Regions from separate parts of the Streptomyces sp. NPDC054047 genome, predicted to be linked through region 1. Evidence: riboswitches for the same ligand, from Rfam matches in the RefSeq annotation. Region 1 holds a riboswitch; each other region holds the start of a gene.
The links. A riboswitch is a leader RNA that binds a small molecule or an ion and turns the genes downstream of it on or off. The one in region 1 is predicted to bind S-adenosylmethionine.
Positions count from the first base shown of each region.

Region 1 (4,269 bases):
GACGACCGCGACGCAGCACTCCGTGAACGCGTCCGCCCAGCGCCCCGTCAGGAACGCCGCCCGGTCGGCGCCCAGGATGCCGCGCAGGAGCTGCTCCGCCACGTCGTCCGGCAGCATCCGGAAGTAGTCCACCGGGGCCCACGGCGTGTGCGAGAAGTGGCCGATGCGCAGGTCGGGGCGGAGTTCGCGCAGCATCCCCGGCACCAGCGCCAGGTGGTAGTCCTGGACCAGGACCGCCGCGCCGTCCGCCGCGCTCTGTGCGAGCGCCTCGGCGAAGGCCCGGTTGTAGGTCTCGTACGACGCCCACTGCGCCCGGAACTCCGGTCCGAAGGCCGGTTCGAGCGGCGTCTGGTAGAGCATGTGGTGGACGAACCACAGGACCGAGTTCGCGATTCCGTTGTAGGCGTCGGCGTGCACGCCCTCGTGCGAGCCCGCGTCGATGTCCAGCATCCGTACGCCGGGCTCACCGACCCCGCGCCGCACGGCCTCCCGGTCGCCGTCCCCCAGCGCCGCGCAGACCCACAGGGCCGATTCACCGTCGGATTCGCCGATCGCGCTGAGCCCGGAGACGAGTCCGCCGCCGCCCCGCTTGGCCGTCAGCTCCCCGTTGTCCTCCAGGGCGTACGTGACGGGGCCGCGGTTGGACGCGACGAGGATCTGTGCGGCGGCGTGCTCGGAGACCATGTGCCGAACCTAGCCCTTCGGGGGAGGACTCAAACGTACGGCCGGGCCCACGGCGGGCCCGGCCGTATACGTTCAAGGAATCAGGGCCCGGCCGCACCGGCTACCGGTCCCGCCTGTAGTCCCTTCTGCTCCTGGCCGCTGCCACCGCCAGCGCGCCCAGGGTGCACAGGGCGATCGCGAGCCCCGCGTACAGCATCGTGTCCGAGTCGCTGCCGGTGTCGGCCAGTTCACCCCGGGTGCCCTGCTGTCCCACGGGCTCGCGCTGCTCCTGCCGCGGGACGGTCCGGGCCTGCACCCGCCGCGGTCGGCTGTCGCCGTCCTGGATGCCCTCGCCGTTCGCGGCGGTGGCGCGGCGCGCCACCACGTCCGCCGCCGCGGCGGGCGCGGTGGCCGCGCCGAGCGCTCCTGCCGTGAGGGTGGCCGTCGCCATGGCCACGGCACCGACGCGTCGCGCGCTTCCCATTACCTGTCTGAGCCACATAAGTGGGGAATGTAGACAAAATGCCCGGTCTGGGGTGGTTACGCCACGCGGCGGGCCGCGTACTCCGCGATGTCGGCCATCGGTGGCCGCTCCTCCGTGTCCACCGCATGGGTGCGCGGCTCGAACCCCCGCTCGCCCCGTTCGAACTGGATGAGCTCGGGGCGTACGAGATGGCCGCGCGCGAGCCGCAGCTGCGCTGTCCGGTAGATCGCCGCCGCCATCCGGCCGAGCGCCTGCCCGTCCTGGTGCCGGTGCTTGCGCACGCCGACGTCGACCTGCGCGAGCGCGTCCAGGCCCACGGTGTGCAGTGCGTCGACGAGCAGGCCCAGCTCCACTCCGTAACCGACGGGGAACGGCAGCCGCTCTAGGAGGGACCTGCGTGCCGCGTACTCGCCGCCCAACGGCTGGACGAACCCCGCCAGTTGGGGCCAGTGCATGTTGAGCAGCGGGCGCGCCATCAGCTCGGTGACCCGGCCGCCCTGACCTGCGGCTGAGGCCAGCGGGCGGTCGTACATCGCCTTCACGAAGTCCACGTCGGGCTCGGTCAGGAGCGGGCCCACGATGCCGGAGACGAAGTCCGCCGAGAACTCCTTCAGGTCCGCGTCGACGAACGCGACGATGTCACCGCCGGTCACCAGGAGCGAGCGCCACAGGACCTCGCCCTTGCCGGGCACGGCCGGGATGCGCGGCAGGATCGCGTCCCGGTGCACGACCCGCGCGCCCGCCTCCCGCGCGACCTCGGCCGTGCGGTCCTTCGAGCCGGAGTCGATCACCACGAGCTCGTCGACGAGGGGGGCCTCCTCGATCAGCTCACGGCGGATCGCGGCGACGATCTCGCCGACCGTCTCCTCCTCGTCGAGCGCGGGCAGGACGACACTCACCGAGGCTCCCGACGCCCGTTTGGCGGCGACGAGTGCGCTGAGCGGACGGTCGGCAACGGACCAGGAACGCCTGGTCAGCCAGCGCTCGGCCTCTTCCAGCACGGGTGGCTCCTCCTGTGTGTGGCCTACATGTGATCCATCTCGCGGTTCGGACGACTATCTCAAGGGTCCAGGCCGTCGGTTACAGTCTTGAACAACGCGGATGACCATCGCATGTCGGGGTCATCGCGCGACAAATGCCCGGAGCCCCTGAAGCCCCGGCGCCATACCGCTCATCCAGAGGGGCAGAGGGATACGGCCCGTTGAAGCCCCGGCAACCATCCCGCCGACCGCGCACGCGAGGTCTCGGTGGGGAAGGTGCCAATTCCGTCTCGTGACGAGATGCGTCACGGGGAAGATGAGGAGAAAGGGCCTCGCCTCCATGGCTGCGCAGACTGTCGCAACGAACGAAACCACCTCTTCGACCCCCTCCAGCAGTGGGTCCGTGGATCTCGGCCCCGCGTCCGGCCTCTCTTGCCGCGAGTGCGGCGAGCTCTACGCCCTCGGTCCGATCTTCGCCTGCCAGGCCTGTTTCGGCCCGCTCGAAGTGGCGTACGACCTGCCGACCGGTGACCCCGAGGCGCTGAGGAAGCAGATCGAGTCCGGCCCCGACAACATCTGGCGCTACGCGCCGCTGCTGCCCGTCCCCGCGGACGTGGCCGAGAAGCCGAACATCAACCCCGGCTGGACCAAGCTGGTCAAGGCCGACAACCTCGCGCGCGAACTCGGCGTCGAGCAGGGCAAGTTGTTCGTCAAGGACGACTCCGGCAACCCGACGCACTCCTTCAAGGACCGTGTTGTCGCGCAGGCCATCGAGGCGGCGCGCGCCTTCGGCTTCACCACCCTGTCCTGCTCCTCCACCGGCAACCTCGCCGGTGCCGTGGGTGCCGCGGCGGCCCGCGCCGGCTTCCGCTCCTGCGTGTTCATCCCGCACGACCTGGAGCAGGGCAAGGTCGTCATGGCCGCGGTCTACGGCGGCGAGCTCGTCGGCATCGAGGGCAACTACGACGACGTGAACCGCTTCTGCTCCGAGCTCATCGGCGACCCGCTGGGCGAGGGCTGGGGCTTCGTGAACGTGAACCTGCGGCCGTACTACGGCGAGGGCTCCAAGACGCTCGCGTACGAGATCTGCGAGCAGCTGGGGTGGCAGCTGCCCGACCAGCTGGTCATCCCGATCGCCTCGGGCTCGCAGCTCACGAAGATCGACAAGGGCCTGAAGGAACTCATCCAGCTGGGTCTGGTCGAGGACAAGCCGTACAAGATCTTCGGCGCGCAGGCCGAGGGCTGCTCCCCGGTGTCGACCGCCTTCAAGGCCGGGCACGACGTCGTACGCCCCCAGAAGCCGAACACGATCGCCAAGTCGCTCGCCATCGGCAACCCCGCCGACGGGCCGTACGTCCTGGACATCGCGCGTCGCACGGGCGGTGCGGTGGAGGACGTGAACGACGAGCAGGTCGTGGACGCGATCAAGCTTCTCGCTCGCACGGAAGGGATCTTCGCGGAGACCGCGGGCGGCGTGACCGTGGGCGTCACGAAGAAGCTGCTCGATGCGGGGCTCATCGACCCGTCGCTGACCACGGTCGTGTTGAACACCGGTGATGGGCTCAAGACCCTCGACGCCGTTGCCGAGACGTCTCAGGCGACGGCGACGATCAAGCCCAGCCTTGAGGCGTTCCGCAGCGCCGGGCTCGCCGGCTAGCCGCCGCAGGGCCCGGCCGCCGTCGCCGACGGACGGTCGTGGTCCGTCCTCGCGCAGTTCCCCGCGCCCCTTGCAGGGGCGCTTCCTCCCCGCATCAAGAGGTGAACCCCATGAGCGTCAAGGTCCGCATCCCCACCATTCTCCGCACCTACACCGGCGGCCAGTCCGAGGTCGTCGCCGAGGGCGCGAACCTCAGCGAGGTCATCGCCGACCTGGAGAAGAACCACGCCGGCATCGCCGCCCGCGTCCTGGACGACCAGGGCAAGCTGCGGCGCTTCGTGAACGTCTACGTGAACGACGACGACGTCCGCTTCGAGCAGGGCCTGGAGACGGCCACGCCGGACGGTGCCGGGGTCTCGATCATTCCCGCCGTCGCGGGTGGTTGATCCTTTAAGGAAATACCCTGCGTAATTGCTGTTGCCCCCTCCGCGAGAGAAGTGGAGGGGGCAATTCCATGTGGTTGAGCGCGGTACAGTTGGGAAGCG
Region 1 is NZ_JBVJKV010000012.1:141,834-146,102, forward strand. Features, by position in the region: gene ACZ6ZP_RS34695 (alpha,alpha-trehalose-phosphate synthase (UDP-forming)) at 1-684, opposite strand, end outside; gene ACZ6ZP_RS34700 (LAETG motif-containing sortase-dependent surface protein) at 785-1,114, opposite strand; gene ACZ6ZP_RS34705 (glucosyl-3-phosphoglycerate synthase) at 1,204-2,148, opposite strand; SAM riboswitch class I at 2,316-2,450, shown strand; gene thrC (threonine synthase) at 2,468-3,784, shown strand; gene ACZ6ZP_RS34715 (MoaD/ThiS family protein) at 3,895-4,170, shown strand.

Region 2 (4,269 bases), on a different contig from region 1:
CTGGTACTTCGTGCTGCTCGTCGGTGGTGGAAACGACCTCTGGGCCACGCACTTCCACCTGTCGATCAACGCGATCACCTGGTTCGTGCGCATCGCCTTCTTCGTGGCACCGGTCCTCGCCTTCATCGTCACCAAGCGGATCTGCCTGGGTCTGCAGCGGCGCGACAAGGACAAGGTCCTGCACGGCCGCGAGTCGGGCATCATCAAGCGCCTGCCGCACGGTGAGTTCATCGAGGTCCACGAGCCGCTCAACCAGGAGCAGCTGCACACGCTCACCGCGCACGAGCAGTACGCGCCGCTCGAGATCGGCCCCTCGGTCGACGAGAACGGCGTCGAGCGCAAGGTGTCGGGTTCGCAGAAGCTCCGGGCCAAGCTCTCGAAGGGCTACTACGGGGAAGACGGTCAGATCCCCAAGCCCACCACCGAGGAGTACAAGGAGATCACGAGCGGCCACGGCCACCACTGATCGTCTGACGCTCCGACCAGAGATCGCCACGGCGGGAGCCCCGTCCATGCATCCAGTGCATGGACGGGGCTCTTTGCCGTTCCCCGAGCTGGATAAGGTGTTCCTGTCCCATGCCTAGACGAACCCAGGAGCGGCAGATGAGCGCTGTGACCCCCGCAGGAGGCAACACCGCGGCGGCCCGTTCCTGGCCCGGTGTACTGAACGGGCTGCTGGAGGGGCGCGACCAGAGCGCCGAGGACACGGCCTGGGCCATGGACCGCATCATGCGGGGCGAGGCCACCGACGCTCAGATCGCGGGCTTCATGGTCGCGCTGCGGTCCAAGGGCGAGACCGTGGAGGAGATCTCCGGCCTCGTACGCACGATGTACGAGCACGCCAATGTGATCGAGGTGCCGGGGCAGACCGTCGACATCGTCGGCACCGGCGGTGACGGCGCCAAGACCGTCAACATCTCCACGATGTCCGCGATCGTGGCCGCGGGCGCGGGCGCGAAGGTCGTCAAGCACGGCAACCGCGCCGCGTCCAGCGCGTCGGGCGCCTCCGACGTCCTGGAGAAGCTCGGGGTGAACCTGGAGCTGCCGCTGAAGCGGGTCGTCGAGGTGGCCGAGGAAGCGGGGATCACCTTCTGCTTCGCGGTGAAGTTCCACCCGGCGCTGCGGCACGCCGGCGCGGCGCGCAGCCAGCTGGGCATCCGGACCGTCTTCAACGCGCTCGGTCCGCTCACCAACCCGGCCAAGGTGCGGGCCCAGGCGGTCGGCGTCGCCGACCCGCGGATGGCGCCGATCGTGGCCGGGGTCTTCGCCGAGCGCGGGAACTCCTCCCTCGTCTTCCGCGGCGACGACGGCCTCGACGAGCTGACGACCACCTCGACCTCCCGGGTCTGGGTCGTGCGGGACGGCGCCGTGCGCGAGGAGGCCTTCGACCCCCGGGACGTCGGCCTCGACCTCGTCCCCGTGGAGGCGCTGCGGGGCGCCGACGCCTCGTACAACGCCGAGGTGGCGCTGCGCCTCCTGGACGGCGAGGGCGGCCCCGTGCGGGACGCCGTGCTGCTCAACACGGCGGCGGCCCTGGTGGCCCTCTCGCCGGGCGACGGCACCCTGGTGGAGCAGATCGGCGCCGGTATCGAGAAGGCGGCGCAGGCGATCGACTCCGGGTCCGCGAAGCGGGCCCTGGAGCGCTGGGTGGTGGCCAGCAACAGCTGAGTGTGGCGCACACCGCAGTCCGGATGCCGGACTGCGGTGTGCACCGGGAAGATCGTGTGGCAAGATGCTGCGCAGGTCATGAGTGACAGCGATTAGGCCCCGGCTCGCTGTCCGGCAACCCTCCGTCCGTGGCGGGGTGCCCCGGGTGAAGACCAGGCCGTGGACAGCAAGGTCCGTGGCAAGCGCGGACCCCTGCGAACCCTGGGGTCCTGGTCCTCAAGGGAGCAGTCTCGTGAGCAAGCGAATGCGATAGGGCTTCCCGGCCCCTCTTCCGCACCCCCTTTTTCTCTTCGTCACTGCAGCGCCGTACGAGCGCCCTTGCAGTGAACTCGCCTGCCTTCCCACGGGAGTTCGCCATGTCTGTCTCCATCGCTGCCGCCGACCAGACCCTCTGTGCCGCCCCGCTGCCCGTCCTCGGCCGTGACGTCACCGTGCCGCTCGTGACCGGCGGCGAGGTGACCTACGCGGCGCTCGACTACGCGGCGAGCGCCCCCGCGCTGCAGCGGGTGTGGGACGACGTGGCCGCGTACGCGCCGTACTACGGCAGCGTGCACCGCGGCGCCGGGTACCTCTCGCAGCTCTCCACCGACCTGTTCGAGAACAGCCGCGTCACGGTCGCCGAGTTCCTCGGCTGCCGCGAGGACGACCAGGTCGTCTTCACCCGTTCGACCACCGACTCGCTCAACCTGCTCGCCGCCGCGCTGCCCGCCGACTGCCAGGTCTTCGTCTTCGAGACCGAGCACCACGCCTCGCTCCTGCCCTGGCGCGACGCCCGCGTGACGTACCTGAACGCCCCGCGCACCGCCGACCAGGCCGTCGCCACCCTGGAGCGCGCCCTCGCCGACCGCGACCCCTACGGCCCCGCCCTGGTCTGCGTGACCGGTGCCTCGAACGTCACCGGTGAGCTGTGGCCGGTCAAGGAACTCGCCGCCGCCGCCCACGCGCACGGCGCCCGCATCGTCCTGGACGCCGCGCAGCTCGCGCCCCACCACCCGGTCTCCATCAGCGAGTTGGACGTCGACTGGGTCGCCTTCTCCGGCCACAAGCTGTACGCGCCCTTCGGCTCGGGCGTCCTCGCGGGCCGCTCCGACTGGCTGCGGGACGCCGAGCCCTACCTCGCGGGCGGCGGCGCGTCGCGCAAGGTCGCGCGGCGTACGGACGGCGGCGTGGACGTCGAGTGGCACGACACCGCGGCGCGGCACGAGGCCGGTTCGCCGAACGTCATCGGCGTGTACTCGATCGCCTCCGCCTGCAAGGCGCTGACCGAGGCGGGCTTCGACGAGCTCGTCGCCCGTGAGCGCCACCTCATCGCCAAGGTCCGCGAGGGCCTCGCCGATGTACCCGCCGTGAAGGTGCTCTCGCTCTTCGGCGACGACGCGCCGCGCGTCGGCGTCATCTCCTTCGTCGTCGAGGGCTGGAACAGCTCGCACTTCGCCGCCGCGCTCTCCGCCGAGTACGGCATCGGCGTACGCGACGGTCTCTTCTGCGCCCACCCGCTGGTGCGCACCCTGCTCGGCAGCGACCCGCAGACCCAGGGCGAGTGCGGTGCCCCCGAGGCCGCGCCCGGCGAGAAGTCGCTGAACGCGATCCGCGTGAGCTTCGGCGCGGGCACCCCGGACGAGCACGTGGAGCGCTTCGTGCGCGCCGTCAAGGAGCTGGTGGCGGACGGCGCGCGCTGGAACTACCGCACGGAGGACGGGCGTTGCGTTCCGGACACCACCACCGCCTGAGCCTTTGAGACCGGCAGCCGGGTGCCGATCTGGATCATCCGCAGGGCCCGCTCGGTCGCGTCGGTGAGGAACTCACCGCCACGCCCGAGCGCCTCGGTGAGCGAGACCGGCGCGGGCAGGATCGCGCTGTAGGCGTCCACGCCCACCGCCCGGACGTGGTGCGCGCCCTGGCCGATCGTGCCCGCCAGGACCAGGACCGGACGGCCGAACCGCTTGGCGCGCCTGGCCACTTCGGCCGGGATCTTGCCGCGCGGCGTCTGGTGGTCGAGGGCGCCCTCGGCGGTGACGACGAGATCGGCGCGGGCCAGGCGCGCGTCCAGGTCCAGGTGGTCGAGCAGCACGTCGAAGCGGGGGAGCAGCTGGGCACCGAGGGCGGCGAGACCGGCGCCGAGGCCGCCGGACGCGCCTGTTCCGGGGCCCAGGGAGAGATCCGCCGTGACGTGCAGGTCGCGCCTCAGGACGTGCGCCCAGTGCTCGAGGGCCGCCGCGAGCTGTTCGACCTGGGTGGGCGTCGCGCCCTTCTGGGGGCCGAAGACACGGGCGACGCCGCGCTCGCCGGTCAGGACGTTGAAGGGGTTGCAGGCGACGCGGATCTCGGTGTCCTTCAGGCGCGGGTCGAGGCCCGAGGGGTCGATGCGGCTGAGACGGGTCAACTCCCGTCCGCCGTGAGGCAGTTCCCAGCCGTCCGCGTCCAGGAGCCGGGCACCGAGGGCCTGGAGCGCCCCGGCGCCCCCGTCCGATGTGCCGGAGTCGCCGCAGCCCACGAGGATGCGGCGGGCGCCCGTGTCGAGCGCGGCACGGATCAGCTCGCCCACGCCGTACGTCGTCGTGGCGCCGGGGTCGCGCAGATCGCGCGGGACCAGCGAGAGCC
Region 2 is NZ_JBVJKV010000001.1:457,919-462,187, reverse strand. Features, by position in the region: gene qcrB (cytochrome bc1 complex cytochrome b subunit) at 1-466, shown strand, start outside; gene trpD (anthranilate phosphoribosyltransferase) at 604-1,668, shown strand; SAM riboswitch class IV at 1,743-1,859, shown strand; gene ACZ6ZP_RS02160 (aminotransferase class V-fold PLP-dependent enzyme) at 2,025-3,398, shown strand; gene ACZ6ZP_RS02155 (glycerate kinase family protein) at 3,350-4,269, opposite strand, start outside.
Region 2: another riboswitch for S-adenosylmethionine. It lies ahead of ACZ6ZP_RS02160 (aminotransferase class V-fold PLP-dependent enzyme); the one in region 1 lies ahead of thrC (threonine synthase).

Region 3 (4,269 bases), on a different contig from region 1:
TGCGGGAGGAATCCGCCGCGGCGGAAGTTCTCTCCGGTGAAGGCGTCCCAGGAGGTCACCACGTTCCACGCGGCGCGCCCGCCCGACAGGTGGTCCAGGCTGGCGAACTGGCGGGCCACTTCGTAGGGCTCGTTGAAGGTGGAGTTGATGGTGCCGGTCAGGCCGAGGTGTTCGGTGACGGCGGCCAGCGCGCTCAGGACCGTGAAGGTGTCGGGCCGTCCGACGACGTCCAAGTCGTATATTTTTCCGCCCTGTTCGCGCAGCCGCAGTCCCTCGGCGAGGAACAGGAAGTCGAACTTGGCGCGTTCGGCGGTCCGCGCGAAGTGCGCGAAGGAGCTGAACTCGATGTGGCTGCCGGCCTCCGGGTCGCTCCACACGGTGGTGTTGTTGACGCCGGGGAAGTGGGCCGCGAGGTGGATCTGCTTGAGCGGCTTGTCCCGCTCGCCCTGTGTCCTGCTCATGACGGGGTTCCTTCCTTCCGGGTCAGGCGGTGGCGGAGGCAGCGGCGGCGTAACGGCTTGCGGGGCGGGTGAGGCCCAGCAGACCGCGCAGGGTGTCGGCCTCGTACGCGCGGCGGAACGCGCCGCGGCGCTGGAGCTCGGGCACCAGGCCCCGGGTGATCGCCGGGAGGTCGTGGCCGACGCCGGCGGGGCGCAGCCGGAATCCGCTCAGCCCGGCCTGATGCAACTCCTGCAGCAGGTCCGCCAGTTGGGCGGGCGTGCCCGTGAACACCCGTGCGTCGCTGGTGTACGGGTGACCGGCGAGGGCGTCCAGACGATCCCGTCGGGCCACGGCGGCGGCCGGGTCGTCGTCGAGGAACACCACCAGGTCGCCGAAGAGGTGCAGGGGCTCGTCGGAGCGCCCGGCCGCGTCCTGTTCGGCGCGGACCGCCGTGACGACGGCGCGTGCGTGCCCGGCGTCGCGCGGGGTGACGTATCCGATGTCGGCGGAACGGCCGAGCAGCCGGAACGGCGCTTCGGTCGGGGTCTCGTGGGCGAGCGCGCTGACGACGGGACGCCCCTGCGGCGGCCGGGGTGTGATCGAGGGGCCCTTGACGCTGAAGTGCTTGGACTCGAAGTCGATGTAGTGCAGCTTGTCGCGGTCGATGAAGCGGCCGGTGGCGGCGTCCCGGATCTCCGCGTCGTCCTCCCAGCTGTCCCAGAGCCGGCGCACGGCCTCGATGTGGTCGGCCGCCTCGTCGAAGAGGTCGAAGGTCAATTCCCGTACGTCCGGCCTGCCGAGGTCCTCGACGGCTTCGAGGGCGGGAAGCGTGCGGCGCCCGAAGTGCGCGGCCTCGTTGCGGCGTGCGGACACCTGCACCCGTACACCGGCGCGGCCCTCACTGACGTAGTCGAGCGTGGCGATCGCCTTGGAGATGTGGAAGGGCTCGGTGTGCGTGGCCACCACGGTCGGCACCAGCCCGATATGGCTGGTCAGCGGGGCGACACGGGCGGCGATGAGGACGGCGTCGAGCCTGCCTCGCACCTGATCCGTGCGTCCGTCGGGCTCGGTGAAATGCGAGGACTGGAGCCCGAGCGCGTCCTCGATCGTCACGAAGTCGAGCAGGCCGCGTTCGGCCTCGGTGACGAGGTCGGCCCAGTACCGGGCGGTGAGCAACTCCCTTGGGCGGGCGTCCGGTTCTCGCCAGGCGGCCGGGTGCCAGCCCGCGCCGTCGAGCGCGACGGCGAGGTGCAGCCCGGCGGAGGGAGCGGAAGGAGCGGAAGAGGGCAGCGAAGATGAGGGTGAAGGTGATGACGACACGAAAGGTGTGCCTTCCTGATCGACCGTACGAGAACACCGGCCCCTCGGTTCCGAGGGTGCGGCGGCGGGGTGACGGGTCAGGAACGACAGAGCGCGCCGGCGACGCGCTGCAGGTCGATGTGCGGCCGGGAGTACAGATGCACCTGGCGGCTCGGGGCGATCACCGGGACGCGCGGCACGAAGGACACGGGCGACATGGACGGCGCGGACGGCGCGGACGGCTTGGGCGGCGTGGGCTCGGACGACACAGCTGACGCACGTGGCACGTCCGTCACCTCCACCCTTTCCGGCTCGGCGGGCCCCGGGGCCTCGCCGGTCTCGCGCTTGCGGAGCCCTGGATACGGGCACCGCCTGGTCCTCACCTGGAGCACCCCGCCGCGAGGGAGGGTTGCCGGTCAGCAAGCCAGGGCTTGACGCTGACGCTCATAACCTGCTCGGGACGTTACGTGAGGCCGTTGCGGTGCGCAATGCCCGTGGATCATGGGCGTGCTCACATCGCCGGACGCGCCTCGCCCTCCGTCCCCGTCAGGGACAACCGCCGGGCCACTCCTTCTGTTCCGCTCCGGCGCCAGGAGTTCCGCCCGGAGTTGCCTGGGCCTTCTTGACGGCGCCGGGCCCCCGCGCCCAGACTTCCGGGGACGGTCACGTTTTCCCGGACACAACGGGCCTCGACGGCAAGGCTGGTGGACATGACCAGGGCGGTTGGTGAGAGCGGCAGCACCCAGCGGCCCCTCCTGTCCGCGCCCCGGCCCCGCCCCCGCGTCCTGACCAGGCGTCTGCACATCGACCTGCTGCGCGTGTGCAGCGCGTCGATTCCAGCGCTCTGACGTCACGCGGAAGAGACGCCCCCGGCGCCGTGCGCACGGCCCGGTCGGCGCGCCCCCTCAGCTGTCTGGAGAGCCATGCCCGAGATCACTGCGTCGCACCGTTCCCGCACGCCTTCCCCGGAGGATTCCCGCTCCCCGAGCGGCGTCTGTCCCCCACCGATCCGCAGCCGCATCGGCGCCGCCCTGGCGGGCGGCTTCTATTCGGCCCCCCACCGCTACCACCTGTACCTCTCGGCGGAATGTCCCCGCTCCCTGCGCGTCTCGATCACGCTCGACCTCCTCGGACTCAGGGACGCGGTCACGACCACGCTCCTGACACCGGACACCGCCCCGGCGGCGCTCGAAGAGCTGCACCGCTGCTACGAGGCCACCGAGCACCACTTCGACGGCCCGCTGACCGTCCCCGCACTGTGCGACCGATGGAGCGGGCACGTCGTCAGCAACCACACGCCCGACATCCTGGGCGACCTCACCGACCGCCTCGCCGCGCACGGCAACGGCCCGCTGCTCGCCCTGCGCCCACCGGCCCTGGTGACAAGGATCGACGCCTGGCACGAACTCCTCGCCGCCCCGCTCACCCCCGCGACGCTGGACCGCCTCGACCACCGCCTGGCCTCCCACTCCTACCTCGTGGGCGACGAACTCACCTCGGCGGACGTCGACTTGTGGACAACGCTCGTCCACCGCGCCCCGGAAGCGACGGAGGCCACCTCCCCGTACCCCCACGTGCGTACCTACGTACGCCGCCTCCACGAGCACCCGGCCTTCTATGCCAACCACCCTCGCCCCTGTGGTCACCGCGCGTAGGACGCCTCCCGTGCCGTGCGCACCACCTTCCTGCCCTCCGCCGCGCTCAGCCGGCCTGCGCCCACCCAGGAGTCCACGGTCGTCTGGGCGTGCTTGACCAGCGCGCTCTTGTTCCTGAAGGGAGCTGCCGACCAGATCGCGTCGAGGAGCGTCGTGCCGCCCGGGCCCGTCGGGTTGGTGACGCCGGAGTCGGTCGTGCCGAAGACCACCGTCCGTTGGGACCGCTGGAAGTAGGCGTGTGTCGGGTCCTTCGTGCCTTCGGAGAAGGGGGCGAGACGGATGCCGTCGAGCGTGTAGTGCAGCGGCCGGCCGGTGACCGGCGTGAGGGTGGGCAGCAGGTCGCCGGAGAGTGCGGCGTTGCGGTAGAGGCCGAACCGGAGGTAGGTCCTGGCGCTGTCGCGGGCCACGAGATGGACCGGTCCGTAGAACAGGGCCTGGATCTCCGGCTTGTCGAGGGTCTTCTCCACCCGCAGCCGGAAGGGGATCGAGACCCGGACGGTGTCCCCGTCGCGCCAGGTGCGGGAGACCGACAAGTAGCTCCCCGGAGCCGGATCGGCCTTCACCCTGCTGCCGTTTACGGTCACGGCGAAGCCGTCGCTCGCCCACGCCGGTACGCGCAGCCGCAGGTCGAAGGCGGCCGCGGAGCCCCGGACCGTGAGCGTCGCGCCCTGTTCCCTCGGGTAGTCGGTGGCCTGCGTGACCGTGACACCCTTCTCCCTCCAGGTCAGTGTGGAAGGGCTGTAGAGGTTGACGTACAGGGCCGATCCGTCGGCTTTCTGGAAGTAGACCGAGTCCTGGTACTTGGTGGCGCTCTCCATGCCGGTGCCCTCGCAGCAGGTCGTTCCCGCCTTGGGCGTGTAGTCGCGTACATGGC
Region 3 is NZ_JBVJKV010000006.1:414,884-419,152, reverse strand. Features, by position in the region: gene ACZ6ZP_RS24310 (NtaA/DmoA family FMN-dependent monooxygenase) at 1-461, opposite strand, end outside; gene ACZ6ZP_RS24305 (LLM class flavin-dependent oxidoreductase) at 484-1,761, opposite strand; gene ACZ6ZP_RS24300 (putative leader peptide) at 1,839-2,027, opposite strand; SAM riboswitch class IV at 2,077-2,192, opposite strand; gene ACZ6ZP_RS24295 (hypothetical protein) at 2,451-2,588, shown strand; gene ACZ6ZP_RS24290 (glutathione S-transferase family protein) at 2,664-3,395, shown strand; gene ACZ6ZP_RS24285 (beta-L-arabinofuranosidase domain-containing protein) at 3,383-4,269, opposite strand, start outside.
Region 3: another riboswitch for S-adenosylmethionine. It lies ahead of ACZ6ZP_RS24300 (putative leader peptide); the one in region 1 lies ahead of thrC (threonine synthase).